3 regions of the Clostridium sp. genome follow, and region 2 is predicted to be linked to each of the others. Evidence: riboswitches for the same ligand, from Rfam matches in the RefSeq annotation. Region 2 holds a riboswitch; each other region holds the start of a gene.
The links. A riboswitch is a leader RNA that binds a small molecule or an ion and turns the genes downstream of it on or off. The one in region 2 is predicted to bind S-adenosylmethionine.

Region 1 (10,320 bases), 180 kb from region 2:
TATTTAAAGATATTCAAAATGTATTTATAAAGTCTTTGGCTATATCGGATAAATACCTATTTCTAACCCATACTACTGCAGGACGAGTTTTGAGGGATAATTCGTTTATTTCAATATATTTTAAACTTAGTCGGGGAATCAGCTCTGAAGCAGATTTTGGAACCACACCTATACCAATACCAGTAGCAGCCCATAGTAAAACCGACCTTGCATCTTCATTTTCACATAGTATTCTAGGTTCGAAACCAATTTGATGACAGGATGAAATTAGCATATCTTTAAATTTGTGGTCTACTATCAACGGCTTGTTTATTAAACCGTCTAAACTGATTTTATTTTTGAGACTGTCAAAATAGGAACCCTGTTTTACAACTGCAACCATTGATTCACTTGGAAGCAGCAATGATTCAAACTTTTCAGAATTAAAAGGAGTAAATACTATACCAACTTCTATAATTCCTGTATTGAGGAGTTTGAGAATTTCAGAGGTGCTGCTTTCTCTTATAGTAAAGTTTATGTGGGGATACTTTTCATGAAAATCATTTAATTTTTTCAGCAGTATTGTAGTACCGGAAGATGCTACTGTACCTATAGATAGTATACCCTTAAATCCGTCCTTTAAATTTTCAAGTTCTTTTTTTGTATTTTTAGTCAGTTCAAGAATTTGTTTGGAACGGTATTGAAGTATCCTTCCCGCATCAGTTATTTGCAGCTTTCTTGTATTTCTTTCTATCAATTTAATTCCAAGCTCTTTTTCCAGCAGTTTGAGCTGCTGACTTAATGGAGGCTGTGCTATGTGAAGTTGTCGTGCAGCTTTAGTTATACTTCCCTTTTCTACTATTGTAAGAAAGTACTTGAGTTGTCTTATATCCATGATAATCACCCTTCATAATTTATATCTTATAGCTATAAATTAGATATGTTTTTGGTATTTGTAATATATTATTTTCTTTGATATAATAATACACAAAGTTGAAGAAATATAAAAGAAATATTTGCAATGATGGAGAAGAGTAGGTTGAGAAAAGTTCGAAGAGAGGGATTTTTGTAAGCTGTGAGAAGTCCTGAACGGAATTAACTGAAGTGCATTCTTGAGCATTAATTATAGAGTTGCTGTATGAGAATCTATTTACAGTAAACAGAGTGGGACCGCGGATAAATTCTGCCTCTGCATTAAGAGAACAGGATTTTTTGTATTTGCATAATTTATAGAAAATTTAATAGTGGATTATTGACAAAGTGGAATATATAATTATATGTTGAAAACTGTATATTCTCTTATCACGAGAGGCAGAGGGACTGGCCCTATGAAGCCCGACAACCAGCATTTTTCATTAGAATGCAATGGTGTTAATTCCTGCAGAGTATTTACTATTCTGAGAGATAAGAAAAATAGTTGATTTTGAAATGTTTTAGATTGAATTCAAGCTGTTTTTCTTATTTGAAAAACAGCTTTCTTAATTAAGTCAAAATATGAGGTGTGTAAAGATGAACGTAAAGTCCGGCTTTAGTAAAAAAATTAAATTTATTGGTAGAATAGGTATTGCACTTATAGTTCCGATAATACTTATTATACTGTGGCAAATTTTAAGTGATAGAGGACTTATTAAACAGTCCGTACTACCGTCTCCTCATACCATATTTCTGGCATTTATAGATATGGTTAAAAGTGGAGATCTGGCGAGAAATTTGTCTATAAGTATACTGAGAGTTATAAAAGGCTATTGTATAGGTGCATCTTTAGGAATAATATGTGGTATATTCATTGGATTGTTCAGAATAGCAGAAAATGCTGTTGACCTGCTTATAGGGTTTTTAAGACCAATTCCTATTGTGGCATGGGTTCCCGTTCTTATACTATGGATGGGAATAGGTGAAGCTTCTAAAATAACGGTAATAGTAATCGGAAGTTTTTGGCCGATACTTATAAATACTATTTATGGAATAAAGGGAGCAGACAAAAAGTATTTGGAAGTTTCTGAAATATTAGAAAAAAGTAAGCTTGAGACACTTGAAAAAATAGTTTTTCCATCAGCACTGCCATCTATTTTTACAGGCCTGCGCATTGGAATTGGAAGTGCATGGATGAGTGTAATTACAGCAGAGATAATTGCAGCAACTTCAGGTATAGGATATTCAATATCCTATGCAAGAGAATTATCACAACCGGATATAATGCTGGTAGGGGTTGCTTCAATAGGTGTAATTGGATTCTTGATAGATTATATAATAAAGAAGCTGCAAATTTTAGTTGTAAGATGGGATTCAGGTAGCTAAGATTGATTAATTAGGGAGTTGAGAAATCATGTCCGTGGTACAGGAGAAACCAGGTGCTATTGAAATAGAAAATTTGAATAAAACTTTTAAAAAAGAAGGTGGTGATCTCAATGTTTTAAACAATATAAATTTATCAGTTAAACAGGGAGAGTTTTTAAGTATTGTTGGATCAAGTGGATGCGGGAAAAGTACTCTGCTTAGAATAATAGTCGGTCTGGATAGAGATTATGTAGGTAATATACTTTCCTATGGTAAGGCTGTCGATGGTCCTGGAATAGACAGAGGAATGGTGTTTCAGGAATCCAGACTTTTCCCATGGCTTACAGTAGAAAAAAATATAGAATTCGGAATAAGCAAGAAGATGTCCAAAGAAGAAAAGAGAAAGCTGGTTTATGAACAGTTGGACCTGGTTGAATTAACTAATTTTGCGAAGTCCTATCCTTCCCAGCTATCAGGAGGGATGAAACAGAGAATAAGTATTGCCAGGTCACTTATAAACAAACCAAAACTGTTGCTGCTGGATGAGCCTTTTGGTGCACTGGATGCTATGACACGCATTAATATGCAGCAGGAAATTCTTAAAATATGGAAGAAGGAAAATACTACCATGATACTTGTAACCCATGATATAGATGAAGCAGTTTATCTTGGAGACAGGGTGGTTGTATTGTCCAGTAGACCCGGCAGAGTCAAGAAGATTATACCTGTTGGTTTACCTAGGCCCAGAGACAGAAGCAGCTATGATTTTACACGTATTAAAAGTCAAATATATGATGAGTTCTTTACAAAAGTGGAAAATCCATTTTCATATAACATATAATATAAGATTTTGGATGGAGGAGATTGTTCCCATGACTTATTTAAAGTATCTGGAATGTTCAAAATGCGGGAAGATATATTCGGCTGATCAACCGCAGAACTTATGTCGGTGCAATGGGCCGCTGCTTGCACAATATGATCTTGATAAAATAAGGAAAAATATAAATAAAGATGTTTTTAAAACAAGAAGAAAAGGTATTTTTAGATTTAGAGAACTTCTACCCATAAAAGAGGGAAAAAATATGGTTACAATGGGTGAAGGCGATACACCTGTAATCAAGATTAAAAAGCTGGGAAAAAAAATTGGTGCTGAAAATCTCTATATAAAAGATGAAGGATTGAATCCTACGGGCACTTTTAAGGCAAGAGGTGCTGCTGTAGGTGTTTCAAAAGCAAAAGAACTTGGAATAAAAACCATAGCCATGTCCACTTCTGGAAACGCAGGAAGTGCTTGGTCAGCGTATTCGGCCAGAGCAGGAATCAAACTCGTGGTTGTCATGTCTGATGATGCTGCAGTTCTGGCTAAGAAGCAGGCTTTTGTATATGGGTCAAAAACTTATCTTGTAAAAGGTCTTATATCTGATGCAGATAAGATAATAAATAAAGCTATAAAAAAATATGGATGGTTTGAGGCGGTCACTCTAAAGGAACCCTATAGAATAGAGGGAAAAAAGACTATGGGACTGGAAATTGCCGAGTACTTCGACTGGGAATTTCCGGATGCCATACTCTATCCAACGGGAGGAGGTGTAGGAATAATTGGAATATGGAAGGCTTTTCAGGAGCTCAGGGAACTTGGATGGATAAATGGCAAAGTTCCAAAAATTATTGCCGTTCAGGCAGAAGGGTGTGCTCCCATTGTAAAAGCATTTAAAGAGAATAAAGAAATTTCAGAATTATGCAAAAATCAAAATACTATAGCGAGAGGAATACGAGTTCCAAAAGCTCTGGGAGATTTTATGGTTTTAGATGCAATCAGAAAAAGCGGTGGTACTGCAGTTGAAGTAAAAGACTCAGAAATTCTTGATTCACTTGATTTGCTTGCAAAGACCGAGGGACTGCTTGTATGCCCTGAAGGAGGTGCATTAGTTGCAGCAGTAAAAAAATTGTTTGAAGACGGATTTTTAAAACCCGAATGGAAAATTGTACTTTTGAATACCGGAAGTGGTTTAAAATATCCTGATTTGATTGATGAGAAGCTTCCGTTGATTGAAACTATTTAAAAATATTCAAATAAAGGAGAAATGATTTATGAGTTATGTTAGTTATCTTGAGTGTTCAAAATGCGGTGAAAGGTATTCAACAGATGAGCCGCATAATTTATGTCACTGCGGTGGTCCGTTACTTGTAAGATATGATCTTTCCAAAATAAAGGAAAATATAGATAGGAATGTATTCAAATCCAGAAGAAGGGGACTGTTTAGATTCAAGGAACTATTGCCTGTAAAGAACGAGGAAAATATAGTTACACTGGGTGAAGGTGATACACCTGTAATTAAGGCTGGAAAACTAGGGAGGAAAATAGGCATTGAAAATCTCTATATAAAAGATGAAGGATTGAATCCTACGGGTACTTTTAAGGCAAGGGGAGCTGCTGTAGGTGTTTCAAAGGCAAAAGAACTTGGAATAAAAACTATAGCTATGCCAACAGCTGGAAATGCAGGAGGTGCCTGGTCGGCATATTCAGCAAAGGCTGGAATAGAACTTGTAGTTGCCATGCCTTATGATGCACCGGATCTTGCCAAGAAAGAAGCTTATATATACGGTTCAAAAACTTATCTTGTAAAGGGTCTTATATCTGATGCAGGAAAAATAATAGCCAAGGGAGTAAAAAAATATGGCTGGTTTGATGCGGCTACTTTGAAAGAACCTTACAGAATAGAAGGTAAAAAGACCATGGGACTTGAGATCGCCGAGTACTTCGGCTGGGAATTCCCGGATGCCATACTCTATCCTACCGGGGGAGGCGTAGGAATAATTGGAATATGGAAGGCCTTTCAGGAGCTTAAAGAGCTTGGATGGATAAAGGGCAAGGTTCCAAAGCTTATTTCAGTTCAGGCAGAAGGCTGCAATCCTATTGTAAAGGCATTTAATGAAGGAAGGAAGGATTCGGAGTTTTGTAAAACGGCAAATACCATAGCGGGAGGAATACGAGTTCCAAAAGCTCTGGGAGATTTTATAGTGCTTGATGCGATTAGAAAAAGTGGTGGTACTGCAGTTGAAGTAAAAGATTCGGAAATTCTTGATTCGCTTAATTTGCTTGCAAAGACTGAAGGACTGTTCATATGTCCTGAAGGAGCGTCATTAATTGCTGCAGTAGAAAAGTTGTATGGAACCGGTTTCTTGAAGTCGGATGAAAAAGTTGTAATTTTAAATACTGGTAGTGGATTGAAATACCCTAATTTGGTTAAAGAGGAACTTCCAGTAATTGAGATTGATACAGATATTTAAAAAGAGGAGGATGTTTAAGAGGATGTTTAATATGAAAAAGATATTTCCTGTAATTTCAATATTTTTAATAAGTTTGTTTGCTCTTTCAGGATGCGGGCAAACAACTGGTTCAGGAGGCAGTAAAGAGGATTCATCGAAACCAAAAGAAATAAATATAGGTTATCAACCGGGAATAAATCATTCACTCTTAATTATTGCAAAGAATAAAGGATGGTTTACTCAGGAATTCAAGAAAGACAATATAAAAATTAATTTTCAAAGTTTTGTTTCAGGGCCTCCTATGATCGAAGCATTTGCAGGTGGGAAGCTTGATATAGGAGAAGTTGGAGATCAGCCGGCCATACAGGCAAGAGCAAATAGCATAGATATAAAGGCTATTGGAGTCTATGCAGCAGGGTATAAATTGAACTCCATACTTGCAGCAACTGGTTCTAATATAAAGTCAGCCAAGGATTTGAAAGGCAAGAAAGTTGCAGTTACAGTTGGTTCATCTGCCCATATGCTTCTTGCAAGATACCTGGAATCAGCGGGATTGAAGCAGAGTGATATACAGCTTGTTAATTTACAACCACCTGATATAAAAACGTCATTTTCATCTAAAAATATTGATGCCGGGCTTGTTTGGGAGCCATATGCATCTTCAATAGAAGATGAGAAGACAGCTTATCAGATAGGAGATGGAACTAACCTGAAATATGATGTAAATTTCATCATAGCCGATAATGAATTTGCCAAAAAGAATTCTGATATTGTTAAAAGGGTTCTAAAGGTCTATGAAAAAACTGAAAAATGGGCTAAGTCGAATCCTGATCAGGCTGCAGATATTATATCCAAGGAACTCAAATTGAAGAAGAATATTGTGCAAAAAGGTCTTGCAAAAGAAGATTTCAATATAAGATTGACTGACGAGGTTACAAAATCACTTTCCTCAACAATTAAAACTCTGAGACAGAATAATACGATCAGGAAAGATGTAAAAGTGGATGATCTCATAGACAAGACTTACTTGAAAGATGCCGGAATAAATTAATATATCAAAAGTATCAACTCATCCTATAATTGTGGATGAGTTGATATTTTTAATGAGTTTGGATTTATGGAGGTGTATGATGTGGAATCCATTGATTTAGATAAATTTCCAGATATACAGCTGCCGAGATTTTTTAAAGTCAGGCAGAAATTTAAAAATGAATGCATTGAGAATGTTGATGTTGAAATAAGACAGGGTATTAAACCATATATAAACAATTTAAAAAACAAAAGGATTGCGCTTGGAATAGGAAGTCGTGGCATCTGCAATATAAATATAATAGCAAAGACTGTCATAGACTGTCTGAAAGAGATAGGGGCGAAGCCCTTTATAGTACCTGCCATGGGAAGCCATGGAGGAGCTACGGAGAATGGAAATGCCAATGGAATAGGCGTATCAGATGTTATTACAAGAAAATTATTTGACAGTATAGATTTTAAGGCTATGTATACAAACTGTTTTACAAGCAATTACAGTGAGCCGTGTAAAATAAAATACCCATGGTAGCGTCGAATTCAGAAGATGCAATAAAAATAGCGGTTAAGACCTGCATTGGTGTGGAGAATCAGAACAGTGAATTATATGGATTAAAAATACAATGGAGCTGGAAAAAATTATTATAAGTGAACCTCTCTTGCAGGACGCTGTTGAAAATCCAAATCTGGAAGTCCTGACTCCCCCTGAAAATATTGAGTTTGTCAATGGAGAGCCCAAGTTTGCACATAAAAATTAAATTCATCAAACTATTGACCTATAGTTAACTCTAGAGAGTATAATATTATTCAAGGAACGATGAATCACAGCGCTCCTTTTAATGTATACGATGATTTGAAAGCGGGAGTGAATGAAAAATGGAAAAAGCAAAAGTTTATTTTACGGATTTCCGCACGGTGGCCTTCGGAGACGGACTGCCTACCAAGCTTAAAAAATTAATTAAAAAGGCGGGTATTGGGCAGATCGACATGGATGGAAAGTTCGTTGCTATCAAGATGCATTTTGGTGAATTGGGGAACATCAGCTATCTGCGTCCAAATTATGCCAGGGCCGTGACTGATGTGGTGAAGGAATTAGGCGGCAAGCCTTTTTTAACTGATTGTAACACCATGTATCCAGGCAGCCGAAAAAATGCTCTGGAACATTTAGAATGTGCATGGGAGAATGGTTTTACACCACTGACTGTAGGATGTCCTGTTCTGATTGGGGACGGACTGAAGGGTACCGACGATATTGCAGTACCTGTAGCAGGAGGTGAATATGTAAAAGAAGCCAGAATCGGACGTGTCATTATGGATGCGGATGTGTTCATTAGTTTGACACATTTCAAGGGACACGAAATGACCGGCTTTGGAGGTGCCATCAAAAATATCGGTATGGGCTGCGGTTCTCGTGCCGGGAAAACAGACCAGCACAGCAGTGGCAAGCCACATATCGATAAGGCACTGTGCAGGGGATGCCGCAGATGTCAGCAGGAATGTGCCAATGGCGGTCTGGAGTTTGATGATGCCAGCAAAAAGATGATAGTCAATCACGAGAATTGTGTTGGCTGTGGTCGATGCCTGGGTGCGTGTAATTTCGATGCTATTGTATTTGACAATGATGCTGCCAATGAGCTGTTGAACTGTCGTATGGCGGAGTATACTAAAGCGGTAGTAGATGGTCGCCCTAGTTTTCATATTTCCCTGGTGGTGGATGTATCACCAAATTGTGACTGTCACGGAGAAAACGACACACCTATCCTCCCTAATCTGGGCATGTTTGCGTCTTTTGACCCGTTGGCACTGGATCAAGCCTGTGCAGATGCCTGTTTGAAAGCTGCACCGCTTCCTGGAAGCCAATTGTCTGACAATATGTCAAAGCCGGATTTTGTTGATAATCATGATCACTTCATCAATTCTACACCTGAATCCGAATGGCGCAGCTGCTTGGATCATGCAGAGAAAATCGGTTTAGGTACTCGAGACTATGAGATGATCGTAATCAAATGAACTAAGTGTATGAAAAAAGGAGTGTTGTAAAACTACCTTAAGATGGTTTTACAACACTCCAATGATTTTATCATTCCTATAAATTATTGTTCTGCTGATATAAACTTGAATTTAAATATAACTCAGGATTATTTGATAATATAGGATTTTCGGATATTAATTTGGCTTGTTTTTGTATTTCCTCATTACGGGAAGATAATAAGGCGTTTTTAATGGAATCTTCCTGATCTTGAGTAATAATATTACTTGATACCAGTTTATCCAATGGTGATTGTGAGATGGTATTTGAATATGTTGAAGAAGTTGAAGAAACAGTATTCAATGAGTAAAGAGTATTTTTAATAGCAGCTTCCTGATCTTGAGTAATAGTATTGTTTTCTACTAAACTATCTAGAGTGGAATTGAATATATTATTGTTATTGGAAGCCTGCAGTGAATTTAAGGTGCTCAATGCTTCGGGGCTGAGTTGGATTGAATCAAGCCCTAAATTTGAAATTGAATCATCTGTATCTGAATCATCATCTGAAATCAAAAGCGGGTTTTGGGAAACTTGATTATTTGAGTTTATGCTGTAGAGATATGGAATTAATGAACTAATATCATTGGACATAATTACACTTCCTTTTTATATATACAGTTTACAAGGTATTGTGAGCCCCCTGCCATGGCTATTGAGTTTATGCATATGAATTGATTATATTATTGGAATTAGCAGTATTATTATCATCAATAATCTTTGTGTCTTCTTTTTCTTGTGTCTGTCCTTTTTGGTTTTGATTAAGCTGCGACTGAAGCTGTTGCAGTCTGTTCTCTAATTGTTGAATTCTGTTTTTCTTTGTTTCATCATTATCTTTACTTGCTTCTTCTTGCTTTATCTGTTCTTGGATATTTTCTATTTCTTTTTGAATGTTAGTTGAATTATTGTTCGATGATATTCCAATAGCTGTTGAAGATGAAATTGCAGAAATACTCATTGTAAAGAACCTCCTTTCAGTATTTTTACTATAATTCTAAATCCGTTTCCTTAATATTTTCTTAAAGTATGTACTTGGCTTAACAAATTTAATTTTCCCTAAAATTAATATTATTTTTGAAAATGTGAAAAATAACAATGTATTTAAATTTATTTTAAGGAGATGCATATTATGATAAAGAGGATTTCAGTAGTTATATTGACCCTTCTTATGACATTGGGTCTGGGTGCATGTGGAAGTCAAAAGCAGGCAAATGAGATAAAAAATAAGGCGGAAAATGCTCCTAAGCAGGTTAAGAATGATTTAACTAAAATTCCAGAAGACATTAAAGAAGCAGATATGGGAACAGGTACTTTTTATATAACAACCTCATCTGGAACATCTGAGAAAGAAGAAGTCCCTACAATATATGCTAAAAAAGATACCAAGCTTTTGCAAGCCAGTGTAAATACCAGGAATTTCGATGGGAAACATCTGAGTTATATATTCGTAGATGGAGTTCTAAATACAAAAGAACAGCTTTCAGATAACAGTGCAACTATTAATTTGAAAGATAATAATCTTAAAGCTGGTAAGCACAGAGTGGATATTGTGCAATTTAATGGCGATAAGATAAGTGATAAAGTAATTACACATAAGTTGGCATATTATCAAGTTAAATCTATAGCGTGAGAGAGAAAGAGTCATTATTGCCCCCAAAAAGGGGCTTTATTTTTTGTGCAAAAAAGTAAGGATTGTCTTTTTAAAAAAATTGGTATTGTTTTAATCTGATTTTAATCTTGAT
Region 2 (10,320 bases):
AAAGATAGTCTTGTACAAACTCCTCTGTAAGATTTTCCACATATATCTTTGAAGCTCCAGTTTTCAACGCTTTTTTCTTTACTTTGTCGTAGTCATCTCCCTGACCTACATCTATGCAAACTGCTATTACATCCAGATCATAATTCTCCTTGAGCCATGGAATTATAATCGAGGTATCCAATCCGCCCGAATATGCTAATACTACTTTGTCTTTCATAAAATGACCCCCATCACATTTAAGTATTATCTTAATATTATATTATAATTATACATATAATATTATAAATATGCAACATTTTTATTTTATTCAACTATATATTCACTCATTTTTATGCATAATTATAAACCGATGGATAATTTACCCACCGATTTATAATCTACATTTTTCTATATCTTTCCATGCTCTCCTTAAACAGTTCAGATGTGGACGGCGGAGTATAGACAATAGCATTTGCACCCGCCATTATAGTTTTCTCTATTGATTTTTCATCCTTGCCGCCTGTAGCCATTATAGGGAACTCAGGAAATTGTCTCCTTATACTCCCAACAAGTTCAGGTGTACTGCTACCTGCAGATACATTTAAAATTGAAACACCCGCATCTATTCTCTTCTGTATGTCGTCCCTTTCGGAAACTACTGTTACAACAATTGGTATATCAATGGAATCGCTCATGGCTTTTATTATTTCATCTGACGTAGGACTATTTACAACAACTCCCATTGCTCCCGTGAATTCTGCATTCAATGCCAGATTTATAACTCTTTTCCCCGTAGTAAGTCCGCCTCCTACGCCGCAAAAAACAGGTACATCTGAAGCTGCTACAAGGGCTTCAGATATGACGGACTGAGGCGTGAATGGATATACAGCGAAAACTGCATCTGCATTTATATTTTTTATAACTGCCACATCTGTCGTAAAGGCAAAAGATTTCAATCTCTTGCCAAATACCTTTATTCCTGATGTCTGCCTTATTACATCAGGTAGATTTATCATATGACCTCTGAGTGTCCCATTTATATGTGGAACATATTTGCCTGTTTTCTTATTAATTTTTTCCATGATATTTTCTCCTAAAATGAATTAGAGTATTTATAAACATATTTTATATCATTTTTCTCAGATATTCCATATAAATTTTTTTATTTAACAAATTCCAGTTCATTTTGTGAAAAGATCTTTTCAGCTATTTTAACCGTGTCTCTGGCGTCCCGCGCATAAAAGTCAGCTCCTATCATATCTGCATATTCCTGATTCAATACTGCTCCACCAACTATGACCTTGCAGCACAGATTACTTTTTCTAAGAGCTTCTATCGTCTTTTTCATGTTTATAACCGTGGTAGTCATAAGTGCACTCAATCCAACAACCCTTATATTGTTTTGCTTTACACAATCAACTACTCTCTCAATGTCCACATCTTTCCCAAGATCTATTACGTTGAACCCATAGTTCTCCAGAAGCACCTTCACTATGTTTTTACCTATGTCGTGTATATCTCCCTTGACTGTTGCCAGGACTATTCTCCCCTTATCCACATTGCTCTGTCCGCTTTCAACCATACTCTTCTTTATGACTTCGAAAGACTTCTTTACAGTCTCTGCAGACTGCATGAGCTGCGGCAGAAAAATTTCCTTTGCTTCATACTTTGCCCCCACTTCATCCAGTGCCGGAATAACATATAAGTTTACTATATCCAGAGGCTTTTTCAACTTTAAAAGCTGACTTGTAGCCAGAATCGCTTCGTCCTCCATGCCGTCTATAATTATCTGCTTTAGAGTCTTTTTGTCTATTTTATCTTTCTGGTGTTTTCCATCCTTGCTTTTATCTACAACGTTGTTTTTTTTATTTTGATTTGACTCCTTCGGCATATCCTTGTACTTTTCTATAAAATTCTTACTGTCCACATCCCTGTATGAAAGTACTTCAAATGCAGCTATAGTATCCTTCATTCCTTCATCTCCGGGATTCATTATCGGCAGATCCAAACCGGCTTCCAGTGCCATAAGCAAAAATGTCCTGTTTAAAAGTTTTCTATTTGGAAGTCCATAAGATACATTGCTTACCCCGAGTGTTGTCTTTACACCAAGTTTTTCCTTCACCATTCTTATCGCCCTTACCGTCTCCATGACTTCCTTCTGCTGGGCAGAGGCAGTAAGGGAGAGGCAGTCAACTATTATATCCTTACGTGAAATTCCAAACTCTTCAGCTCTCTTTACTATCTTTTCCGCAATTGCAAACCTTTCTTCCGCCGTATTTGCTATTCCTGCCTCGTCGATAGTGAGAGCTATAATACAGCCTCCATATTTTTTTACTATGGGGAAAACCTCTTCCATGGTTTTTTCCTTGCCATTTACAGAATTTATGAGAGGTTTGCCCCTGTATAATCTCACTCCGGCCTCAAGGGCGTCGGGATTTGGACTGTCTATGCTTACCGGGAGGTATGAAACCTGCTGTATTGCCTTTACAGCCTTTTTCATCATTTCAACTTCATCTATTTCAGGAAGTCCTACATTCAGTTCAAGTATGTCTGCGCCTTCTTCTTTCTGATACAGGGCCTCTCTCTGGATATATCCTATCTTCTTCTCCCTAAGTTCCTGTTTATATGCGGCTTTTCCAGTAGGATTTATTCTTTCACCTATTATTCTTGTTCTACCACCTATTATTACAGTTTGATTGCCTGAAGTCACTGCAGTAAATTCTTTTTTCTCCGGACATAAAGGCTTGAGTCCGCTTACCAGTTCTATAGTGGCCTTGATGAATTCAGGGTCCGTGCCGCAGCATCCTCCTAGTATTCTTACTCCTTTTTCTGCCATGATCTTCATTTGTTCTGAAAACTCAGCTGCTTTTACATCATAATAGGTTTCTTTCCCATCATATTTTGGCAGACCGGCATTTGGCTGAACCATGACAGGAGTAGACGAGTACCTTAAAATTTCATCCACTATGGGCTGAAGATCCTTTGGTCCAAGCGAACAATTGACTCCAAGTGCATCAACCCCAAGACCTTCCAGAACAAAAACCATGGTTCTGGGATCTGTCCCCATCAGAGTTCTGGCGTTTTCCTGAAAAGTCATAGTGCAAAAAACCGGAAGGGAACTGTTTTCCTTTGCTGCAAGTATGGCAGCCTTGGTCTCATATATATCCATCATTGTCTCAATCAGTATTATATCGGCTCCTTCCCTTTCACCTATGACTACCTGTTTTTTAAAAAGTTTATAGGCAGTTTCAAAAGTGAGGTTCCCAGTAGGCTCCATGACCTGGCCTATAGGGCCCATGTCAAGTGCCACGAATTTATCCTTTCTTCCCCTGACAGCAGCTTTTGCAACTCTAACCCCGGCCTCTATCACTTCATCTGAAGAATATTCAGAATCACTGTATTTCAATTCATTTGCCCCAAAAGTATTTGTTATTATAATATCTGCACCAGAATCAAGGTAGACTTCATGTATTTTCTTGATTGTATTTCCATTTGTTATGTTCAATATTTCAGGAAGATCGCCGGCTTTAAGTCCACTTTTCTGAAGCATTGTCCCCATAGCACCGTCAAAAAATATAAATTTATCCTCGAATCTTTTAAACAAATCGTTAAAATCCATATAGCCACCCCTTTTTATCAATTATACAAATTATCTACTATGTAGTTCACAGCAGTCAAGTCATTCATGGTATACAAGTGAATACCCTTTATTCCATTTTTCACCAAATCGCGTGTTTGATTCAAGCTGTATTCTACTCCCGCTTTAAAGAAGTCTTCTTCATTTTCCCCATATTTATCTATTATGGCCAAAAGTTCTTTAGGCAAACTTGCGCCGCCAAGCAGACTCATGCTCTTAACCTGTCTTGCCTTAACAACCGGCATTATACCTGCCAGCAGAGGTATATCCAGCCCAATCTTGCCCAGTTTTTCCCTGAACGTGTAGAAATAGTCATTGCTGAAGAAAAACTGGGTGATAAGAAAATCCGCCCCGCAGTCCACCTTCTCCTTCAGATGAAAAATATCTTCATCCAGATTACTTGATTCCGCATGTCCTTCGGGATATGCTGCAACTGCAATACACATATCTCTCTTTCTTGAAATATATTTTACAAGTTCCTTTGCATATCTGTATTTATTATTTATTTGTGAATTGGAATTCCTGACAATATCTCCTCTGAGTGCAAGTATATTATTTATTCCGCCATCAGCAAGCTCCGATATGTATTTCTCTATTTCTTCCTCTGTAGAATTTATGCAGGTGAGATGTGACAGCACCTCTATATTGTATTTGTTCTTTATATAAAGTGCAGTCTCCATGGATCCATTTTTACTTCTTCCTGCAGCTCCATAAGTTACACTTATAAAATCCGGATTCATTTTGCTCAAATTATTGATCCTGTTTTCAAAGCTCGGGAAATTACTTTTATTCTTAAATGGTATAACTTCAAAGGAAAGTATAAATTCCTTGTCATTGAATATATCTATTATGCTCATAAATTCTCTCCTCATAAAAATTTAGTTCAAAAAAGGCCGCTTTTTATTAAGAAAAGCAGCCTAAGTTTGTATCGATACATTACAGCATTCTTTTCTTATCTTCCAGAATTTTCATGATTCTGTAGGAATTAACACCTTGCATGACGCACATGCTGGTTGTCGGGTTTCTCAGGGCCAGTCCCTCCACCACTCTTGATAAGAACCTCAGTATATTATTGTTAAAGTACATTTTATTTAATGCTAATACTTTTCAGCATGCTTGTCAATACAAAAATTCTAATTTTTGATCTTCTTGACAGAATTAAGTTTTTAGTATATCATATTCATTAAACCAATTAAAAATCTTATCGAGAGTGGCTAAGGGATAGGCCCAATGATGCCCGACAACCAGCATTTTTCATTTGAATGCATGGTGTTAATTCCTACAGATTTTTTCTGAAAGATAAGAAAAATAGTTCGATATTACAGGCCATTTTTCTTAGTAGAAAAATGGCCTTTTTAGTCCATAATCAATATTTGTAAAGGATGAGTTCTATGCCAATAAATATACCTAATGGTCTTCCAGCTTGCAAGATATTGAAAGCTGAAAATATATTTGTAATGAACGAAAAACGTGCAGTCAAGCAGGATATACGTCCTCTCAATATAGTAATATTGAATCTGATGCCCGTCAAGACTGTCACTGAAACACAACTGCTCAGACTTCTTGGCAATTCCCCGCTTCAAGTGGACATAACCCTTGTATACCCAAAATCCCATAAGTCAAAAAATACTTCCGAAGAATATCTTTTCAAGTATTACGAGACATTTGACGAAATACGTCACAGAAAATTTGACGGGATGATAATAACGGGAGCACCTGTAGAAAAGTTGGAATTTGAAGATGTAGATTACTGGGATGAACTCACTGAAATAATGGACTGGTCCCTGAAAAACGTCTATTCAACCTTCCACATATGCTGGGGGGCTCAGGCCGGTCTTTACTATCATTTTGGTATTCCAAAATATCCATTGGACAAAAAGTTGTTTGGAGTGTTTCCACATACCATCACCAGGAAGAATGTAAAACTATTAAGGGGTTTTGATGATCTGTTTTATGCCCCTCATTCGAGGCATACAACTATAAAAAGAGAGGATATTCAAAGTGTTCCTGAACTTGAAATACTCTCAGAATCAGAAGAAGCAGGAATCTATATAGCAGCTACAAAGGGCGGCCGCGATATCTTTGTCATGGGACATTCCGAATATGATACCCTGACATTGAAGCAGGAATATGAAAGGGACAAGGCAAGCAACCTTCCTATAGAAATTCCAAAAAATTATTTTCCTGATGATGATACAAAAAAAGCTCCACTGTCCATGTGGAAAGGACATGCCAATTTACTATTTTTAAATTGGCTCAACTATTACGTATATCAGGAAACACCATATGACTTGAACAAGCTCTAATTCTGGTGTAAAAAACTGCAGAACTACCTGCTGTATGGTAGTTCTGCATTCGTCACCTTTATTTAATTGAAATCCAATTTTGAAATTATTGCATCTGTAAATTCATCGGTAGTAGAATTTCCGCCAAGATCACAGGTCAGGTACTTTCCATCTTTAAGCACGGCCTCAACTGCATTCTCTATCCTATCCGCCGGGATGTTTTCTCCAAGATATCTAAGCATCATGATTGATGAAAGTATTATAGCCGTAGGATTGGCTTTATTTTTACCTGCAATATCAGGTGCAGATCCATGTGCAGCTTCAAATACTGCTGTATCCTCACCTACATTTGCTCCAGGAACCAGTCCTAGTCCGCCTATGAGTCCCGATGCCATATCGGATAAGATATCACCATATAAATTCGGCATTACAAGAACATCATAATTTTCAGGATTAAGTACAAGTTTCATGCTCATTGCATCTACTATCACACTTTCAAATTCAATGCCTTCATACTCTTTGGCCACTTCCTGTGCAGTTTTAAGAAACAGGCCATCCGAAAGTTTCATTATATTTGCCTTATGAACAGCAGTAACCTTTTTCCTTCCATTTTTAACTGCATAATCAAATGCGGCTTTTACTATCTTTCTACTTGCATTTTTTGATATTATCTTTATACTCTCGGCTATCTCATCACTTACCATATGCTCGATGCCGGCATATAAATCCTCTGTATTCTCTCTAAAAATAACAAGATCTACATTTTCATATCTGGATTTTACACCAGCATAGGTTTTTATAGGTCTTATATTTGCATACAGGTTTAACTGCTTCCTGAGGGTTACATTTACACTTCTGAAGCCTTTCCCAACAGGTGTGGTAACCGGCCCCTTAAGGGCTACTCCGTTTTTTCTTATGCTATTTATTATATGATCCGGTATTGGCGTACCGTACTTTTCAATTACGGCAGCTCCAGCTTCAAAGATCTCCCAGTCAATATCAGCTCCGCTCTTATCTATGACCCTTTTGGCTGCCATACAAACTTCAGGCCCTATTCCATCCCCCTTAATAAGGGTAACTTTTTGTCTCATTCCAATGCCTCCAAACAATTCATTTTAGTCAACATGCTCTCTCTTCCCTTTTTTCAAGTACCTCAGGCATCAACTTTTTCACAAGAAGCTCCATTTCACTGTTTCTTATTATATTGGTTCTTCCCATTTTATACTGATCATCTACCCACCTCTTTATTTCTACAACTCTAGGGTCTTTTTTTTCTACCTTGTCTTCATCCTTCAATTTATAGTAGGTATTAATCCATGCTGCTATACCGGCAAGTCCTGAATACTGATTTATTTCAATTACAACCGGCCTTGCGAGTATCTTGTCTGTGTCAAATGCATTGTAAATCTCCTTGTCCTTGAGCATCCCGTCTGCATGTATACCGGCTTTTGTAACATTGAACTGGCTTCCTACAAAAGGTGTCTTTGGTGGAATATCATATCCAAGTTGATTTTTAAAATAATTTGCTATTTCCGTTATAACTTCAAGCTTCATGCTCCTTGTATTCCCTTTGATTTGCGCATATTGGAATATCATGGCTTCGAGAGGACAGTTTCCAGTTCTTTCACCAATTCCAAACAGAGTGCTGTTTATGGATGCCACTCCATAAAGCCATGCAGTAGTTGAATTGTCTACAGCCGCATAAAAGTCATTGTGCCCGTGCCATTCCATGCACTCCTCCGGAATACCACATATTGTCCTAAGTCCATGCACAAGTCCCTGTACGCTTCTAGGAACTTCTGTTTGTCCATATGAAACTCCAACTCCAAGGGTATCACATAATCTTATTTTTATGGGGATACCAGATTCATGCGACATATCCATTAATTTATTTACAAGCGGAACTACAAATCCATAAAAATCCGCCCTTGTTATATCCTCCAGGTGGCACCTTGGCCTGATTCCATTGTTCAACGCTTCTTCCACAACAGAAAGATACATATCTACAGTTTCTTCCCTTGTCTTTCTCAATTTTTTAAATATATGATAATCAGAGCATGACATAAGCATTCCTGTTTCTTTTATACCCATATCCCTTACAAGCTTGAAATCTTCCTTGTTGGCTCTTATCCATGAAGTTATTTCAGGAAACTCATATCCTCTTTCCATACAGACTTCCGCAGCTTTCCTGTCCTTTTCACTGTACAGAAAAAACTCACTCTGCCTTATTATTCCTGAATTATTGTCCAATTCATGGAGATAATCGTATATATTGACTATTTCCTCCAAAGTAAATGGCTCCATGGATTGCTGCCCATCTCTGAAAGTCGTATCTGTAATCCAGATGTTCTCAGGTATATTCATAGGAAGCTGTATACCATTGAAAACTATCTTAGGAATTTCATCATATGGAAATATATCTTTATATAAATTAGGTTCTTTTATATTTTCCAACTTATAATCATACATTAAAAACCATCTCCCTTTCATATTGGCCCTATAGAAAATAAGCTAATTCTGAATTAAATTGCAATAGATATTTCAATTTATAAATCTCATGCTTTTTTTCAGCTATGTACAAATATATTGCGTCCACTCCAGTTAACCCTTGTAAAATTCAGCATATACAAGGGTCACTTGTGAGAATTAATGATTATATTGTATCATTTTTAATAGTTATAAGCAAATAAAATTTTCTTATTTATGATTTTTTCTTATTTAAACTTTCATTTAGTTTATTTAAAGGATTACATCAGGAGATATTGGACTTTTCCATACAATTATTTTATAGCATTGACATTCATATATGATATAATGGGATAGTCGATAAAAATGATTACAGGAGGCATCATTATCATGTTAAGAAGCATTTTACTTTATTTTCTTCTTGTATTGTATATGCTATATTCCCTATTCAAAAAAATGAAACTGGAAAGACTTAAAAAAACTGGGAGAGAGGAAGAAATTCAATTATATATATATAAATGTGTAAAAGACTGGGCTGACTTTATTATAAAAGCCATGGGCATAAAAGTTAATATAAATGGAATTGAAAAAATTCCCGGTCAGTCCTGTCTATTTGTGTCGAATCATCAGGGATTCCTTGATATTCCAATAATAATTGCATCTGTAAACAGGTCAGTTGGGTTTATTGCAAAAAAAGAAATAAAAAAGGTTGGAATAATAAGTTACTGGATGGAACAAATCAAATGCGTATTTATGGATAGAAACAATATACGGGAATCAATAAAATCCATAAATGAAGGCATCAATATTTTAAAAAACGGCCACAGTATGATCATATTTCCAGAAGGCACAAGAAGCCGTGGTTCAAAGATGGGAGAATTCAAGAAAGGCAGCTTTAAACTTGCATTGAAATCAATGGTTCCAATTGTCCCAATAGCCATAAACGGCAGTTATAAATTAAGAGAAGGCAATCCACATGAAAATTTAAGACCGGGAACTGTAGACTTTACTATATGTGATCCAATTTATACAGAAAACTTGTCAAAAGAACAGAGGGATAATCTTGCTGGAACCATAAAAGAAAAAATATCAGAGGCCCTGAACAATTAACAAATATATACAGGTGGTGATATATCAGTTGAAACATATGAAAAAATATTATATCTTATTCTCGTTTATATTGACATTCTTACTATGTTTGTCAGGATGTACGATTACAGATTCTGAAAACACATCCTATAACGGACTTAGAGTAAGCTACATAGATGTAGGTCAGGGCGACAGTGAACTGATACAGGTAAACGGTAAAAATCTTCTGATAGATGCAGGCCCAAACAGCAGCAGAAGTAAATTCATGTCATATTTGGACAGACAGGATATAAAAAAGCTTGACTATGTAATAGCAACCCATCCTGATGAAGACCATATAGGAGGGATGAGTGATGTAATAAAAAAATATGACGTTGATACATTTATAGCACCTAAAAAAATCTCAAACACAAAGACATTTGAAAATATGGTACAGGCATTGAGAAACAAGGACATTAAAATAACTTTGCCAAAACCCGGTTCAAAATTGGAAATGGGGGATAATGTTTCAGCCGAAATAATGGCCCCAAACAGCAGCAGTTATCCCGATACCAACAACTATTCAGTAGTGTTGAAAATAACCTATGGAAATACAAAATTTCTCTTTACAGGAGATGCTGAGAAAGAAAGCGAACAGGAAATGCTGGATAGAAACTATGATATTTCAGCTGACGTATTGAAGGTAGGACATCACGGCAGTTCAAGCTCTACTTCACAGGAATTTCTCAACAGGGTAAATCCAACAATAGCAATAATAAGCTGCGGTAAAAACAACAAATACGGCCACCCTACAAAGAAAATAGTAAACAGACTCAAGAAAAAAAACATACAAATATATAGGACAGATGTTGATGGAAATATCAT
Region 3 (10,320 bases), 220 kb from region 2:
TGGTTGTATACTTTTATTCTGCGGTACAATTTCTCCCCCACAATATCTCTCTTTTCGTCTTCTGAGGCAGCCCTGTGAGTACCCGTTGCAACTATGGCCGAAATATCCTCATCCTTTATTCCAAAAGAATTCAGATAATTAACTATATAGATAAGGAACTCTGCAGTTTTTATCCATGACCTGGTTATGTCCGAAACTACAAATATGACCTTTTCCCCCGGTATTACTATCTGCCTCAACGGCTTTGAATTTATTGGATTTTCAAGAGATGCAACAATTTCTGCCTCTACATCCTGAACATGTCCGGCCTTGCCTGGAAGTACATTGTCTATTTTCCCTTCCATATTTATTTCAAGTATATCATTTCCATATTTAAAATTATACAAACTCATCTGCATCACCTCTAAAATGCTGCTATAACAGAGCCCTTGAAATGCTCATCTATGTATTTCTTAACTTCGTCTGACTGATAGATTTTGATCAATTTCTTTACATTTTCCGCATCTTTGTTGTCAGGTCTTGCAGCTATAATATTAATCCAGGGAGAATCCTTCGGCTCCTTGAATATGGCATCCTTATTTGGATCGAGTTTGGCCTGTATTGCATAATTGGTATTTATCGCCGCAACCGCCACATCACTTAACGAACGCGGAACCATCGGAGCTTCAAGCTCAAGAAACTGGATATGTTTAGGGTTTTCAGCTATGTCCTTTATGGTAGCCTTTAAGCTTACGCCACTTTTCAACTTTATAACCTTCCCTTTTTCAAGAAGCATAAGTGCTCTTGCTTCATTAGTAGGATCATTCGGCAGTGAAATCTTATCCCCATCCTTCAGTTGAGCCAGAGATTTCAGTTTACTGGAATATATGCCCATAGGAAAAGTTACTGCATTGGCAACCTTTACTAGATTCATATTGTGATCCTTGTTGAACTGCTTCAAGTATGGTTCATGCTGATATATATTTACATCCAGCTGTTTTTCATTTAACTGCGTATTAGGCTGAACATAATCATTAAAACTAGTATACTCCACATTCATCCCTTGCTTTTTTGCAACTTCTTTAACCTTTTGTATTATTTCCTCGTGAGGTCCTGCTGTAACTCCTACTTTTATGGTATTGGCTTCAGAATCTGATTTCTGTGATGTACTTCCACAACCTGAAAATACAACTGTTGTTAATAATACCGACAATAAAATACTTCCAATTTTTTTCATAATAGTCTCCTTTTAACATAAATTTATTCACTATAAAATTCAGCTTTTTCTTTAAGTGTTTTCAACTTTTCAATGGCTTCCAGAAGAGTATCGTCCTTTTTTGCATAATGAAGCCTTATAAAATTATTCACATTTTTCTTAAAAAAACTTGAACCTGGTACTGCACCTATTTTAACTTCTTTAGCCAGCCATTCACAAAATTTCAAGTCATTTTTTACATTGAACTCCGATACATCTATCATTACATAATAAGCTCCATTGGGTTTTACATACTTTAGGCCAGCTTCATCCAATCCAGCTAGGAAAAGATCCCTTTTTTTCATATACATGTTTTTCAGCCAGTCATAATATTCATCAGGCATTTTAAGTCCTGCAATTGCTGCTTCCTGAAGAGGTGCAGCCGCTCCAACCGTCAAAAAATCATGCACCTTTCTAACATTTTCTATTATCCTTTCATCTGCTATAACATATCCCAACCTCCATCCTGTTATGGAATATGTCTTGGAAAGAGAACTGCAACTCAAAGTCCTGTTAAACATTCCTGGAAGTGAAGCAAAATAAACATGTTTATATGGATCCATAACAATATGCTCGTACACTTCATCCGTTATTACAAATGTGTCATATTTTTCAGCCAGACTCGCAATATACTGGAGCTCTTCCAAAGTAAAAACCTTACCTGTAGGATTTGATGGATTGCACAGTATAAGAGCTTTAGGTTTCTGCCTGAATGCATCCTCCAATTCTTTTCTATCAAACGAAAACTCCGGCGGATAAAGAGATACATGTATTGGATCTGCCCCACTCAATATTGCATCTGCAGCATAGTTTTCATAAAACGGAGAGAATACTATAACCTTGTCACCTGGATCACACACCGTCATGACAGATGCCATCATGGCCTCGGTACTACCGCAGGTAACAGCAATTTGTGTTTCAGGATCTATATCAATCCCCATAAATTTCTTCTGCTTTTCTGCAAGTGCCTCTCTAAAGTTTTGTGCACCCCAGGTAATTGCATATTGATGAGGTCCTTTGTCCGCAGCAGCTTTAAGTGCCTCTTTTATTTCTTTTGGAGGATCAAAATCAGGAAAACCCTGTGATAAATTAATAGCCCTATATTTATTTGATATCCTTGTCATTCTTCTTATAACAGAATCTGTAAAATTAACCAACTTACTGCTTAGTTCGGGCAAGAAAAACACATCCTTTCAAAATTTTATTGATATATAAAATCTATTCTTTAAACTAAAAAAACCTCTTTACGATAAAAGAGGTATCTTCCTCTTATCTTTCAGTTAAAACTGCAGGAATTAGCACCTGGCAATAATTGCTGGCTGCTGGGTTTCATTGGGCCTTTCCCTCCGCCTCTCTAGATAAGATAAACCTATTAAATTACAGGTATGATTATATTATTTACATAGAACAAAGTCAAGCCCTTTCTATATCTGAAATCACATTTAAAAAGTTTCTGGAAGCGGCAGACATATACCTGTCCTTTACACATATTGCAGCTATACTCGTTTCTAAGCTTGACTCATGAATTACTCTATAAGTTAAACCGGATGCCTTTACTATATCCAGAGCAGTCATTGGAACCAAGGCAATCCCAATACCGGATTCCGCCCATAGCAGTGTAGTTCTTGCATCATCACTCTTGCATATTATCTCGGGCATAAAATCCATATTATGGCATGCCTCAAATATGATTTTTTCAAACCTTCTATATATGATAAGCGGTTTACCCATAAGCTCCTTTAGAGTTATTGATTTTCTATCCGGGAAATAGTCCAGATCATCTCTAAAAACTGATATCATAGGCTCTCTGGAAAGAATTTTTATGCTTAGTCCTTCCTTGTTAAACGGTGTTCTGACTATCCCTATATCTATCACTCCACTGTTCAATATTTCAAGTATTCTATATGTATTTCCCTCCCATACCTCAAAGTTTACTTTTGGATATATACTATGAAATCTTTCTATTATATTTGGAAACAGTGTAGCTCCTGAAGATGAAACAGTTCCAATTGACAATGTTCCTTTGATGCCTTCGTTGAAATCTTTCAATTCTTTTATGGTGGAATCCACCAATTCCAATATCTGTTCAGCCCTGTTCTTTAATATTTCCCCTGCATCCGTCAGATGAATTTTTTTATTTCCCCTATCCATGAGTTTAGTTCCCAGCTCCTCTTCCAAAAGCTTCAAGTGATAACTGAGAGGCGGCTGTGCTATATTCAGTTTTTTAGCCGCTCCTGTTATCTTCCCTTCTTCTGCAATTGTAAGAAAATACCTAAGCTGCTTAATATCCATGAAGAATATCACCTCGATAATTAAATAATAAAAGTAATTATACAATTTTTATATACACATAATAGATAATAAATATTTTTAATATAAGCTTATCATTGATATAATAATACTTGAAAATCAAATTTTGTTCAATACAGGGAGATGATATTTTGTCACTGATAGTACTGGAAATCTTGTTGATATCTGTTGTGGCAGGCATAGCCGGATCTATTCTTGGCCTGGGCGGGGGAACAGTAATTACTCCAGCATTGACACTTATATTTGGAATTGATATAAGATATGCCATAGGAGCAAGCATAATTTCAGTAATAGCAACCTCAAGCGGTGCTGCTATAGCTTATGTGCGGGATGAAATGACCAACATAAGAGTTGCCATGTTTCTTGAAATAGCAACAACAGTCGGAGCTATAACCGGTGCCTTTCTAGGTGGAATCATAAATGCCAACTACCTCTATGTGTTATTCGGACTACTTCTTCTATATTCCGCTTTTGCAATGTTCAAAAATGGCAAGACTGAATTGCCTGATAACGTTATAGAGCATCCACTTGCACAAAAACTTAAATTAAACGGCCAATATTATGACGATGTTTTAAAACAACCCGTTGATTATAAAGTTGCAAACGTGCCGAGTGGATTCGGTGTAATGTATGGTGCAGGAATTATATCAGGGCTTCTTGGTATAGGAAGTGGGAGCTTCAAGGTTATGGCCATGGATCTGTTTATGAAACTTCCAATGAAGATATCAAGTGCCACAAGTAATTTTATGATGGGAGTCACCGGTGCCGCCAGTGCCGGAGTGTTTTTCCTGAGGGGTGATATAGATCCCAAAATTGCAGGTCCGGTAGCACTTGGTGTACTTGCAGGTGCTACCATTGGGGCACGTATTATGAAGCGAATGAAAAACAAGACTATAAGAAAGATATTCATACCCTTTCTCGTATATATAGCACTTCAAATGATGTATAAAGGAGTGATTGCATTATAATGAATGATAAAAAATTGAAAGAAAATACAAGAGAGATGGAAAAGATAATAAGCACGTTTTTATTTGTAGGAGTCCTGACAAGCTCTGCCGTTATAATAATAGGACTTATAATGTTTCTAATCTCTGGAAGCAGCGGGTATCCCGGCAACTTTTATCCGACTTATCCCTTTGAGATACTCCATGGATGCATGGCCTTGAAACCTTACTCCATAATACTCTTAGGACTTATGCTGTTGATAGCCATACCAATATTCAGAGTTGGTATTTCCATATTAGTATTTTTTAAGGAAAAGGATTTTCTGTATGTAAAGATCACAGCTGTTGTATTCATAATATTGATAATAAGTTTGTTCATGGGCAAAAATTGAAGGTTGTGCCTTTAAGGCACAACCTTCATAAAGGGGAACTTCCACTAATCCGGATTTTGTGCATTCAAAATCTTCAAGGCATCATCGGCAGTAAGATCATAGTTCAGAAATTCTTTATAGAACTTCTGAGTTTCTTTCACCATGTCAAGATTTTTAAATTCATCAGGATGAAGAAGCTTTGCCAGCCACTGAAATTGTAGTGCCGACTCCATACCATATCTATCCCACAGAAAAACTCCCATTGGATTTACATACACCTTTTTGTTTTTAACCGCATTTACCTGACTCCACTGTGGATTGCTGTACAATTGATCAAGTGTTTTTATAGGGCTGTTTTTATCATTCAATACACTTTTTCCCATAATTATTATATCAGGATTCCATTTGAGCACCTGCTCCATGGAAGCAGGTTTCTTGTTTCCTTCTATCTCGGCGGCATCTTTACCACCGGCAGCCTGTATCCAGTCATCTACTATTGTTTTTTGTCCATCAATTGTAAGGGGCTTAAAAGATTCAATATGCAGTATTTTGGGTTTTTGAGAGTCGGGTATTTTGGAAGTTACCTCTTTTACTGCTTTAAGTCTTTCGTCCAGATAGGAATTGTACTTATCTGCTTTATCCTTGGCATCTCCACCTAAAACCTGTGCAGTTGTATTGACAACCTTTTTCAAATCGTCATAATTCTGAAATATCAGCTGTACAGTAGGAATTCCGAGTTCCTTTGTCTTTGCAAGTAATTTTGATTCAGTAGGCATGAACAATACATCCGGTTTTAATTGTGCAAGAGTTTCTGTATTGACCGTTGTATTTGTGAATATAGTCTTAGCTTTGTCCATGTCTGGAAATACTTTATACAGCCAGGGGTATGCTTTTTTCGAATCAATAGTTGCAACTATTTTATCAGATCCGCCAAGCATAGCCACTATTTCATTGTGTGCCGGCCATGCATCTGCTATTTTGTTGATCTTCTCGGGAACAGTTACCTTTGCACCAGTTGAATCTGTAATCACATTTCCCTTGCTCTCCTGAGCAGTATTTCCAGAATTCGTACTGGTCTTACCACATCCGGCAAACAAAAACACTGCAGAGAAGATAATAATAAGCAAATTCCTTACATTGTTGAATTTTTTTCTCATAAGTTTCACATCCTTAATTTAAAATAATTATTGACTAAATTAGTGGAACACAGGATTTAATCTTATTTCCACCTTCAATGGCTGTATCTATAATTTTCACATTTATTCCATAGGCATTCTTCAGGTTTTCTTCAGTAACAATATCATCTGGAGCTCCAACCATAAATTTATTATTTTTGTCCAGAAGGGCTACCTTGGTAGAACATAGAAAAGCATGATCAGGAAAATGTGATGTCATTACAATAGCCAGTCCTTCTTTAGAAAGTTTTAAAATCTGCCTCAGAACTCTTATCTGATTTCCAAAATCCAGATTGGAAGTAGGTTCATCCATAATAAGTATATCCGGCTCCTGAGTAAGAGCTCTTGCAATAAGCACCATCTGCCTCTCTCCACCACTTATTTCCGTATAGATTTTGCCTTTTAGGTAACTTATCCCAATTGTCTTCATATTGTTTTGTGCAATTTTCATATCCATGCGGCCTGGAGAACTCATTGTACCAAGATGGGATGTTCTTCCCATAACAACTACATCTTCCACTGTAAATGGAAACGGGGTATTATGTGTTTGCGGTACATATCCCATAGTCCTTGCCATTCTCTTTCTATCCCATTTGCTTATATCCTCATCGTCTATATATATTTCACCTGATTTCAATTTCAGAAATCCCAGTATAGTTTTGAACAAAGTCGTTTTTCCTGCCCCATTTGGACCAAGAATACATAGTATTTCCCCTGACTTTACAGTTAAAGATATATTTCTCAATATAATTTTTCTGCCATAGCCACAGCATATATTTTTTATATCCATGATCAAATCCATCCCCTCCTCCCTTTCAAAAGCAAATATATAAAGAATGGAGCACCAATCAATGAAGTCAATATTCCAAGGGGAATTTCAACTGTAAATATACCCCTGGCTATATCATCTACCAAAAGCAAATATATACTTCCGATGAGCATTGATGCAGGAAGTGCAGTTTTATAGTTGGGACCTACAATCATTCTTGCAAGATGCGGTATGATAAGACCCACCCAGCCAATTATGCCTCCTATTGATACTGATGCTGCTGTAATCAAAGTTGAACAAACTATCACAACAGCCTTCATCCTGTAGGTATTAACACCAAGTGACCTTGCCTCCTCGTCTCCAAAAGACAGTACATTTAAATTCCACCTTAAGACAAAAAGTGGAATTGTCCCAATAAGTACGGGAAAAATCATAATTATAATATCTCTGGTCGTCACAGTTGAAAGCCCTCCCATAAGCCAGAAAGTTATTTCAGGAAGCTTGTCCTCTGGATCACCTACATATTTGATTACAGATATAAAAGACTGCATTAGACTTGATATAACCATTCCTGTAAGTATGAGACTGAGTACAGACCCCTCCCTTCCGTGATTTATTGCTGAATTGATTCCAAACGTCAAAAGCACCGCTGCAAGTCCGAATATAAATGACATGATTTGAACTTCCAGGGAACCTAGAGAAAGTAAAAGCCCCATAGCTGCTCCCAGGCCGGCCCCTCCAGATGCTCCAAGTATATCAGGTGCCACCATTGGATTTCTAAATAATCCCTGATAGGCAGAACCGGCTCCTGAAAGAGAGCAACCTATAATCAACGCCGCAAAAATTCGCGGCATCCTAACTTTGAATATTACATTTTCCACATTCGTGCCATAATAAGAAGCTGTTCCTGCTATCTTAGAATGAAATACATTTATAATTTCAGAAAGTGGCAAATGGTAACTTCCCACAGTAAAAGAAAATAAAAATACACATAAAAGTATAACTGAAAATATCCAATTGGCATAAAATCTTTTATTTTTATCCAATCCACCAATAGTCTCTGATGGAATATCAAGATTTGCTCTCACTTGTATCATCACCACCTTTTTGCTGCATTATATATTATTACGACGTATTATAAATGTACATACTGAAAATTATCTTTCATATTTTGTTATGTTTTATCATATTTATTGTGGTATTATTAATATAGTAATACCTATAGCATAAAATTGCAATATCAATAATTAATTAATATCATATTTGCCATAATTCTAAAGATTAATCAATCTTTAACACATTTATTACGTTTACTTTGATAAATATAAATAATTTATCAAAATATTCAAAAGAAAAAGGTAAATTCATTTTAGAATTTACCAAATAAAATTAAATAATATTATTCACATGTCATCCCAGTGAATTTTTTCCTGGTTTTCATCTACCACAGCAGATTTGTCGAATATTTTTATGAATATCACTGCAAGAGCAAATGCAACTATCCCTCCAATAATCTGTCCCGTTTTAATTGATGATCCTGCAGATCTTCCAATATATCCTCCGGCAAAGACTCCTATAAAGACTGTGACTATTGGAAAAATAAAGAGCATAAAAGCAGCTGCTACCATATTCGTAGTTTTTACATCTTTATCATTTTCATTCACTTTACACATCACCATCCATTTTTATTATAACGTGTCGAATACATATTATAAAGGATTTTTTATATAAAAATTGAAATATGCATACACAACAAATAAAATATAATTATATGAATCCATCAGGAGGCTTTACGATGATTAAAATAGGTAAAAAGATGATACTAATAAAAAAGGGCAATATAACGAAGGAAACCAGTGATGCCATAGTCAATCCTGCAAATAGCTCAATGCAGCACGGTGGCGGTGCTGCCCTTGCCATATCAAGGGCAGGTGGACCACAAATACAAGCTGACAGCAACATACTCATAGGGGAAATAGGCCCCTTACCTGTAGGGAAGGCTGTAATAGCATACGGCCACAATTTACCTTCCAAATTTGTCATTCATACTGTAGGTCCAATAATGGGAGAAGGCAGCGAGGAAAGAAAATTAAAAAAGGCTGTCATGAGTGTATTGAATCTTGCAGAATCCTATAATCTGAAGTCCATATCAATACCGGCCATAAGTTCAGGTATTTTTGGATTTCCAAAAGGTAGATGTGCTGAAATACTTCTTGAAACCTCCGCGAAATTTTTCAAAATAGATGATATTGATTTGGAAACTATTGTAATGTGCAATTACGATGATGAAACCTATAACATATTCTTGGATAAGGAAAAGAAGTACAATTAAAATTGGACTAAAAAACCGTATCAGAGACATCTCCAATACGGTTTTCTCTTTTCTATTGATTAAAAATATTTCCTGCTACAATTACATTTTCTTTAAGCATCTGAACATACAAGTATTCATTTTCCACATAGAATCCATATAACTCTGTTTTTTCACTAACTTCACCGCATTCACCTATGAACTTATCAAAGGAATATCTCCCAAATTTCACAGGTAACTTTACAGAGCTGCTCTCATTGTTTATACCTATAATGTCCCCTTCAAAAATTTCCTTTCCACTTCTATCCTTCAATCCGGTAAATTCAGTTACCACAAATCTTTCCTTTTCTTCCAGCAAGTACTCAGGATAAGGATTTCTACTTATATAAAAGTCTCCATTTTTTTTATCCCAAATTCTAAATTTAAATTGTCTCATATCATTTCTCCGACCTCATTATAAAATTATCAACAGCATATGCAATTCCTGAATCGTTATTTGACGTGGTTATATATTTTGCAATTTTCTTTACATCATCCACTGAATTTCCCATTGCTATCGGCATGCCGACACTTTTAAGCATATCAATATCATTATAGTTGTCCCCAAAAGCAATAAAGTTCCTCAAATCTACATTTAATTTTTCAGATAAAATTTTAAGTGCACCACCCTTGGAAACATTAGCTGCCATAATATCAAGAACACATCTCAATGGACATACCACAGTAAGTGAATCAATCTTTGAAAAACATTTCTCCAGCAAATTGACATCATCTTCATTATCACAAGCCAACAAAAATTTCAAAATATCCATGGTATCTATTTTCCCTGTAATTCCGTTGTCCGTAAATTTAATGGGAAATCTTAATTCCTGTGGAAGATTCTCACAAAATTTATAGTACTCTTTTCCTCTGGGATTTTCTTTGGTGGAATATATCATATTACTTGTATAAAAAGGTAAACATCCAAAATAATGTTTACCCCCATAATTCCATATAAAATTATTTTCCCAAATTAGCCAATTCAATTGTCTTTTTGATACTCCCTGCACTCTTTCTGAGCTTTTCTATTTCTTCATCCAGAAGAGGCACTTCAATTCTTCTCTCGACACCTTCTGAAGTTATTATTGAAGGAAGACTCAGAGCAACCTCTGTCAATCCATATTCTCCTTCAAGAGTAGTGGATACAGGCTGAACCGTATGCTCGTT

Region 1: linked by a shared signal. The riboswitch ahead of LKE46_RS12875 (ABC transporter permease) and the one ahead of metF (methylenetetrahydrofolate reductase [NAD(P)H]) in region 2 are both predicted to bind S-adenosylmethionine.
Region 3: linked by a shared signal. The riboswitch ahead of LKE46_RS11000 (pyridoxal phosphate-dependent aminotransferase) and the one ahead of metF (methylenetetrahydrofolate reductase [NAD(P)H]) in region 2 are both predicted to bind S-adenosylmethionine.

The regions. Positions count from the first base shown of each region.
Region 1 covers NZ_JAKVOI010000001.1:2,627,925-2,638,244, reverse strand. The annotation lists gene LKE46_RS12880 (LysR family transcriptional regulator) at 14-874, opposite strand; SAM riboswitch class I at 1,276-1,390, shown strand; gene LKE46_RS12875 (ABC transporter permease) at 1,489-2,277, shown strand; gene LKE46_RS12870 (ABC transporter ATP-binding protein) at 2,306-3,097, shown strand; gene LKE46_RS12865 (threonine synthase) at 3,129-4,319, shown strand; gene LKE46_RS12860 (threonine synthase) at 4,348-5,547, shown strand; gene LKE46_RS12855 (ABC transporter substrate-binding protein) at 5,579-6,577, shown strand; gene LKE46_RS12850 (hypothetical protein) at 6,644-7,084, shown strand; gene LKE46_RS12845 (hypothetical protein) at 7,176-7,310, shown strand; gene LKE46_RS12840 (DUF362 domain-containing protein) at 7,429-8,562, shown strand; gene LKE46_RS12835 (hypothetical protein) at 8,639-9,172, opposite strand; gene LKE46_RS12830 (FlxA-like family protein) at 9,240-9,536, opposite strand; gene LKE46_RS12825 (hypothetical protein) at 9,708-10,208, shown strand.
Region 2 covers NZ_JAKVOI010000001.1:2,448,779-2,459,098, forward strand. The annotation lists gene LKE46_RS12000 (argininosuccinate synthase) at 1-217, opposite strand, end outside; gene LKE46_RS12005 (hydrolase) at 378-1,061, opposite strand; gene LKE46_RS12010 (homocysteine S-methyltransferase family protein) at 1,142-3,598, opposite strand; gene metF (methylenetetrahydrofolate reductase [NAD(P)H]) at 3,616-4,473, opposite strand; SAM riboswitch class I at 4,566-4,675, opposite strand; SAM riboswitch class I at 4,815-4,922, shown strand; gene metA (homoserine O-acetyltransferase MetA) at 5,008-5,922, shown strand; gene LKE46_RS12025 (isocitrate dehydrogenase (NAD(+))) at 5,985-6,992, opposite strand; gene LKE46_RS12030 (2-isopropylmalate synthase) at 7,021-8,370, opposite strand; gene LKE46_RS12035 (lysophospholipid acyltransferase family protein) at 8,758-9,477, shown strand; gene LKE46_RS12040 (ComEC/Rec2 family competence protein) at 9,506-10,320, shown strand, end outside.
Region 3 covers NZ_JAKVOI010000001.1:2,225,086-2,235,405, forward strand. The annotation lists gene larA (nickel-dependent lactate racemase) at 1-392, opposite strand, end outside; gene LKE46_RS10995 (MetQ/NlpA family ABC transporter substrate-binding protein) at 404-1,216, opposite strand; gene LKE46_RS11000 (pyridoxal phosphate-dependent aminotransferase) at 1,240-2,412, opposite strand; SAM riboswitch class I at 2,501-2,599, opposite strand; gene LKE46_RS11005 (LysR family transcriptional regulator) at 2,648-3,526, opposite strand; gene LKE46_RS11010 (sulfite exporter TauE/SafE family protein) at 3,676-4,512, shown strand; gene LKE46_RS11015 (DUF1634 domain-containing protein) at 4,512-4,880, shown strand; gene LKE46_RS11020 (ABC transporter substrate-binding protein) at 4,925-6,016, opposite strand; gene LKE46_RS11025 (ABC transporter ATP-binding protein) at 6,051-6,830, opposite strand; gene LKE46_RS11030 (FecCD family ABC transporter permease) at 6,827-7,891, opposite strand; gene LKE46_RS11035 (SoxR reducing system RseC family protein) at 8,207-8,467, opposite strand; gene LKE46_RS11040 (macro domain-containing protein) at 8,599-9,135, shown strand; gene LKE46_RS11045 (YopX family protein) at 9,188-9,550, opposite strand; gene LKE46_RS11050 (HAD hydrolase family protein) at 9,552-10,163, opposite strand; gene LKE46_RS11055 (L-lactate dehydrogenase) at 10,114-10,320, opposite strand, start outside.